2 regions of the Sporosarcina sp. G11-34 genome follow, and region 1 is predicted to be linked to the other one. Evidence: riboswitches for the same ligand, from Rfam matches in the RefSeq annotation. Region 1 holds a riboswitch; the other holds the start of a gene.
The links. Region 1 has a riboswitch for thiamine pyrophosphate ahead of KSU66_RS06460 (ABC transporter substrate-binding protein). Riboswitches for the same ligand answer to the same signal wherever they lie in the genome.
Positions count from the first base shown of each region.

Region 2: linked by a shared signal. The riboswitch ahead of KSU66_RS02330 (thiamine phosphate synthase) and the one ahead of KSU66_RS06460 (ABC transporter substrate-binding protein) in region 1 are both predicted to bind thiamine pyrophosphate.

Region 1 covers NZ_JAHNZW010000004.1:43,216-46,731, forward strand. The annotation lists gene KSU66_RS06455 (thiamine-binding protein) at 1-83, opposite strand, end outside; gene KSU66_RS06460 (ABC transporter substrate-binding protein) at 96-1,088, opposite strand; TPP riboswitch at 1,188-1,296, opposite strand; gene KSU66_RS06465 (hypothetical protein) at 1,500-1,844, shown strand; gene KSU66_RS06470 (YIEGIA family protein) at 2,044-2,919, shown strand; gene KSU66_RS06475 (capping complex subunit for YIEGIA) at 2,932-3,123, shown strand; gene KSU66_RS06480 (xanthine dehydrogenase family protein molybdopterin-binding subunit) at 3,149-3,516, shown strand, end outside.
Region 2 covers NZ_JAHNZW010000002.1:40,004-43,519, reverse strand. The annotation lists gene KSU66_RS02340 (LLM class flavin-dependent oxidoreductase) at 1-1,080, opposite strand, end outside; SAM riboswitch class I at 1,303-1,411, opposite strand; SAM riboswitch class I at 1,539-1,639, opposite strand; gene KSU66_RS02335 (hypothetical protein) at 2,067-2,213, shown strand; TPP riboswitch at 2,376-2,484, shown strand; gene KSU66_RS02330 (thiamine phosphate synthase) at 2,561-3,166, shown strand; gene thiS (sulfur carrier protein ThiS) at 3,163-3,369, shown strand; gene KSU66_RS02320 (thiazole synthase) at 3,366-3,516, shown strand, end outside.

The DNA of each region.
Region 1 (3,516 bases):
ATCGCTGCGTCAACGTAAGGTATCACGTCTTCTCCATTTGGTGTTTTAGGTATGATTTGAATACTTACTAATGCGTTTGTCATGTAAATTCCTCCTTAGTTAGGTAAAAACTCATTTGTGAATGCATCTTCCGCGATAAATTCACCGTCAAGTAAATCGTTTTCAGTTAGCCACTCTGCGTAGCCTTGCCAAATCGACAGTTTTTGTTCACCCCAACGAGGTGCATCGTCTTTATATTTTGGTGAAATCCATTGTTGACTCGCTTTGACGAGTTCTTCATCAAGATCAGGAACGGCTTTCAATAAAATCGTTGCGGCTTCCTCTGGATTTTCACTTGCGAATTCATAACCCTTCGCAACGGCTTTGACAAAAGAACGGACCGTATCTGGGTTATTACTAATCATCTTTTCATTCGTCGTAAGAACGGGCGTATAAAAGTCAAGTTTGTCCGAGTAGTCTTTCAAGTACTGCATATTCAAGTCGATGCCACGAAGTTCCGCTTCAATTCCAGTCCATGCGTAGTAAATCCATCCAAAATCAATATCTCGCTCAACTGCCGTAAAAAAGTCGGAGCTTCCTATATTGATGAATTCAACTTTCTTGGCATCCGCATGTTCTTTTTCCATAAGTGAAGAGATTACAGCTTGCTCGATAGGGGCGCCCCATCCACCGTATGTCTTACCTTCATAGTCTTTCGGTGATTCGATGCCGTCTTTCTTTAAAGAGGCAAAACCCGATGTATTATGTTGAAGAATTGCAGCAATCGAAACGATAGGTATATCTTGGGCGCGGGCATCCGTAATCGATTCCTGTGCACCAATACCAAACGAGGCTTTACCGGCGGCTACGAGTTGGTCAGCACCTGCTTCTCCTGGTAACATAATTTCCACATTAAGACCTTCGTCCTCAAAAAAACCTTTTTCTTTCGCTACATATAGGCCGGTATGGTTTGTGTTTGGCGTCCAATCGAGTACAAACTGAACTTTTTCCAACTTTGAACCCTTTTCTTTCCCATTGCCTTCCTTACTGTTGCATGCCGAAAGTACAAGTAACAGACTCAGCGCGACAAACAACGACACTTTCTTCAATCCTATTCCTCCTCATAGATTCATAGCAATTACACATGTACAGTTTTTCGGAACAAAAAATGCGTGCTCCGAACAACCGAAGAACGCATAACCATAGACAAAGCTAATGAGTATGTTCCCTTCGCTGGCCTTAACCAGATCAGGTTCAAAGGGTCTATACCTTTTAAGTATATCTCAACCAGCATCACTGGTACCCCTACATAATTATAACTGTATGAAGTTTTATAATCCTTACCATGTCTACTGTGCCACATTCGCCTAATGGAATCAAGTATATGCGAACAATGTATGTAGATTCTATTCAGTTGATATTGAATTTTATTATAGGGAAGATATAATACATAGTGAATCAATGCAGTGAGGTATAGAAGGCAATTAGTTGTTAAAACAATGATGTAGGGAGTAAATAGTATGATTTATGCAAGTGGGGTTGTTTCATTCCTTTCAAATAACACGGATCGTAAGTCAATTGTAAATAGAAGAAACAGGACTATTACTTTGGAATTTATAGAAAGAATCCCTTCAGAGAATAACGGCAGTACTTCCGAGAAAATCACTTGCAAATTTACGGTGCTTCTTCCTAGAAGTTATGAATGCAAAACATTGGAAGACTATACCGGGAAAATCAAGCCGTTTTTACAGGCATCTATAAAAAAGGTGATTGTCAGTGTAGCGATTTCCCATTTGAACTATGCAAGCAGTGGGGCGACTGATTTAAGGAAAACAACTTCCTACGGAAAGTATTCACCTAAATAAATGCATCTTCATCTACAGTCCAATCTGTAAATGAGGATGCTTTTTCATTTATTTGAAATAAATCTCATTAGGAAGATTTTACTCGATATAAGATTGAATTGACATGACTAAGACACCCGTCTGTTATTTAATTCATATTAGTCCAAAAAGCTGGTTATGCTATGCATGATAGCACCTTTTTATGAAAGGGAGACGATTCATGGATAGTTACTTACCGGCGGTTGTCATCGGCATTATTTTTGGTTTTATCTCACGTCTTACTTTATTACGTACAGATTTCCGTCAATATCCTACCTATCCACAAGGGCGAATCATTCATCTTTCTTTTGGATTTATAGCCGCATTTATTGGGGCAGTTGCGATTCCAGCCGTTTTGGAATCCGATTGGACTGCGGTTACGTTTCTAGGTTTGGCAGCTACCCAATTTCGTGAAGTTCGAAAGATGGAAAGGGATACACTCGAAAATATAGATACGAAGGAATTGGTAAAGCGCGGGGCTCCTTTTATTGAAGGAATGGCACAAGCATTTGAAAGTCGGAATTATTTAGTCATGTTTTCGGCTTTAGTAACGACGCTTGTTTCTGTTTATTCCCTTTGGCTGGGCGCATTGGCCGGAGTTGCTACGCTTATTATCGTTAAAAAGAATATGTCGGGCAAATTGTTACGTGCGATTGCTGACGTTTCTGAAGGAGACATAAGGTTTGAGGGACCTAATCTTTTCGTCAGTGATATTCTCATTAAAAACGTCGGCTTAGAGGATACACGGAATGTGATTATGGAACGGGCTGTTGGTGTGATAGTCACTCCTAAAAATGAAAATAGCGTTGTCACCATATCTCATCTTGGTCAAAGACAAGCGATGCTACACCACGTCACTACTGTTCTTGGCGCATTTCTAGATTCAGGAGAACCGGCTCTTGTGCCGCTTGCGAAACGAGATATGGAAGACGGAAGAATCGCCTTATTCATTTTGCCGCGCGAAAAAGACTTTGAACAAATCAAAACGGTATTGGAAAAAGTCCCCGTCCTAGACAGCGCCATCCGTTTACCAAGCGAAGCAGATAAAGGGAAATAAGGAGTTGTGAAAATGAATGAACAACATTCAGCGATTGTTGCCATTGTGACGACTAACCCTAAGAACCTAACAGGCGGGGGCACCCCTGTTTTTATTGTGACAGATGGCGAAGTTTTACAAAAAACTAGTTTGACTTTAGAAAAAATCATGGATGCGTCAGCCCATGAAATTAACACGGAAACAATCATTATCGTTGCACGGTAAATATAGTTCGGGAGGTATTTTTGGTATGACACATAAAATACGGACAACGGTTGGGAAAGCTGAAAAACGAATTGATGCAGTAGAAAAGTCAGCGGGAAAAGTAAGATATATAGGAGATTATTCAGTGCCGGGGTTAATGCACGCAAAACTTGTAACAAGCACACAAGCCCATGCCTTGATTAAATCTATTGACACGACAGAAGCGTGGAAAATGCCTGGTGTACGCGCGATTGTGACAGGTAAAATGTTTCCGTTTCATATAGGCCCCATTTTAGCGGATCGGCCACCGTTGGCATTTGAAAAAGTTCGTTATTATGGTGAACCCGTTGCGATTGTTGTAGCGGATCATGAACATCAGGCCAAGTTGGCAACTGAAAAAGTGAAAGTTAACTA
Region 2 (3,516 bases), on a different contig from region 1:
GGCAATTTCACGGATTGTCCATTGTCTTTCAGGATCATTTTTTGTGTAGTTTTCCAATGCCGAACGAATTGCGTTATTTTCAATATATTCCAATGTAGAGTTCGGATCTAAACCCTCTAGATTAACGCCTGTCCATCCGCCAAATAAGGCAAGCGCCCCTTCGTAGCTGACATGCTTTTTATAATCTTCATATTTCTCCAATGCTTCTTCTTCCGTTCTTCCTACTATCGGCGTCACCATTGTCAAGATTTTCAATTCTTCAGCATTTCTTCCGATTTTTATTGCATCGCTTCGCATTCTTTCCACAGTTGTTTTCGCTGCATTCAGAGTAGGTGAACCAATAAAAATAAGTTCAGCATTTTTTGCTGCGAAGGTACGACCTTTTGTTGATGCACCTGCTTGGAATAGAACCGGCGTGCGCTGTGGCGATGGTTCGCTTAAATGCGCTCCAGGCACTTTGAAATACTTTCCTTCATGGTTAATGTCATGCACTTTTTCTGGATTGGCATAAATGCCGTTCTCTTTATCTACTTGTACGGCATCATCTTCCCAGCTGCCTTCCCAAAGCTTATAACAAACCTCTAAGTATTCATTCGCAATATCATAGCGTTCGTCATGATCCACTTGATCGTCAAGCCCCATATTAACGGCGGCGCTTTTCAAATAGGAAGTCACAATATTCCATCCTACACGGCCATCCGTTAAATGATCAAGTGTCGATATTCTCCTTGCAAATGTGTATGGATGTTCATGGCTAACGGAAGCCGTCACCCCAAAACCAAGATGTTTTGTCACAGCTGACATGAGTGGAACAACAAGAAAAGGATCGTTTACTGGAGATTGCGTTCCATGACGAACGGCGGCATCCCTTGATCCTTTATAAACATCGTACGTCCCTAATACATCCGCAAGAAATATCGCATCAAAGCGACCCTTCTCCAAAACTTTTGCAAGTTCAATCCAATACTTACTGTCTTTATATTGATGTGACCGATCTTCTGGGTGTGTCCACAGACCAGGCGATTGGTGACCTACACAATTCATTTCAAATGCATTTAAGTAAATTCGTTTTTTCCCCATTCCATATTACCTCCCTTAAATTTTCAAACAAGTTGCTTGAAACAATGACACTTTCACTTACATCAATCTCTCCCTCTCCCTACAAATTCGATGGGGGTCGCCGCCTTTACTATACCTATTTGTTTAATTGGCTTTAATCCGATAACTATCCCATTTTATCATTATCAAACAAAATGCCCTTCTCCCAAATAAGATGAGAGAAGGGCATTTGTCGTCACGCCAGTCTCATCTTTAGAATACAATGTATTCTTCTGAAATTAGCACCATGCAATACATATTGCTGGTTGCTGAGGCATCATCGGGTCAGTCCCTCTACCTCTCTTAATAAGGGGGTTGCTATTCTTTTATAAAATTCTACTCTGTTTCCAATAAAATAGATTGGTTTATTTATACAAAATAAAAACCACTTCCATAAATAAGAAGAGGTTAAAAGATTCGATGATTCGATTTCTTTACTCTTCTTATCTTCCAAGCTTTCGCTTGCTGGAATTAGCACAGTACTACAAAGTCTGTTGCCGAGGTATCATAGGGCCAGTCCCTCTACCTCTCTCGATAAGAATTTAGAATATATTCAATTGACTAACTATTACTTTAAACTATAAGGAATCTATTGTCAATGAGGATTTCTAAAACCTTTGACTTAGTCAGTAGTTATTCGTATTTTTAATTAATTCCCCCATGTCAACGACACGGTCACCCCTATATAGGACCCGTCACGTAAAAAGGAGACGAAAACTTTATTCATTATGCTCATTATTTTTTCGTTTCGCTAAATTGAGCGTAAGCGTAAAATAATCCACACCTATTTTACGCTTACCCCAAAATAATAAAAAACCCCAATTAACCGGAGTACTTTCGCTTCGGTACCTGAAACTTAATCTAGAAAAAGATTGATATGCGAAAACTACCTTAACAAAAACCGCATCCTTTTTTGTATATTCCTTTTTATGCTGGATACACTAACCTTAATAGAAAGGGTGAGAGATATGTCAGAAAGTAATAAATTTGCACGCCTTGACAGTGAACAGCTTCAGGAAATTAACGAACTTGAAAATAAGCTTGGCTTTACCCTAGTTGCTTACGATACTTCAGCGACTATAAATAGTACGACCAGTGAACCACCATCTTCATAACTTTCCCCCATGCCTTGCAGAAATGCAGGGCATTTTTCTCGTGTAAATTATTTATATTTGTTTCTAGTAGTGAAAGGTACCTGAAATTTAGCGCACCCTTTCATTCGTCAACTTATTGTGCTATGCTAATTATGAAGAGAGTTATCAAAAACTTCATACTAATTTGACCATTAGGGGAATCCTTTTAAAGGACTGAGAGACGAGTTTAACTCCGATACCCTTATTACCTGAACAGGTTTGTACCTGCGGAGGGATGTGGCGCGTCTTCCTACAAGTGCAAACTTTGCCTATGACAGACCACTTTCCTACCGGGAGAGTGGTCTTTTTGTATTCAAAGGAGGAACGACGTGAAACTAATTGCCGTTACTGATGATCGAATGTCCATTCACAAATTGGCGGAGACACTTCTTGCGATTGAACCGTATATCGACGCGGTTATCTTGCGTGAGAAATCAAAAACGGATCGCGAAGTGTTTGAGTTAATCCGAAAGCTAGAGCTGGAAGGTTTTGACCAAACAAAAATAATCGTGCACGGGCGTGCGGATCTTGCTTTTCTTACAAACATTCACAAAGTGCAACTGCCCGGACATGGATTGCCGTTGCCACTTTTAAAGGACCACTTCCCTTCGCTGTCATTTGGCAAATCTGTTCATTCATATGATGAAGCTAAAACAGCTATGAGTGAAGGGGCAGACTGGGTTTTGTACGGCCATTTATATGAAACTAGCTCGAAAGCACGTTTACAACCACGCGGAACAGATGAACTAAACAAAATTATTTCAGCACTTGCAATTCCTGTTTATGCAATCGGGGGAATTAAACCGAGCCATATTGAAGATTTGGGGGTAACAGGTGTTGCAGTTATGTCGTCGATTTTCGGAAGCGACAACGTAATCACAGCTGCAAAATCCTATTATGATGCAATGAATGCTAAAAGGGGGAATTTTTTATGACGATTACAATTAATTTGAATGGCAATTCGCATGAAATACCGTCGGCGGTTGAGAACGTTCAACAGTTACTTGAAAACCTTACACTCGCAGACCGAATTCTCATCGTCGAATTAAATAAAGAGATTGTTGCAAAAGAAGCTTATGACAAGCCAATTAAGGATCGGGATCAAATCGAAATTATTCACTTTGTAGGAGGAGGATGACCATGCTAAAAATTGCGGATAAAACATTTTCATCACGATTATTATTAGGGACTGGAAAATACCCATCATTTGAAACACAGAAAGAAGCGGTTCGTGTTTCAGAGTCGGAAATTTTGACGTTTGCGGTGAGACGGATGAACATATTTG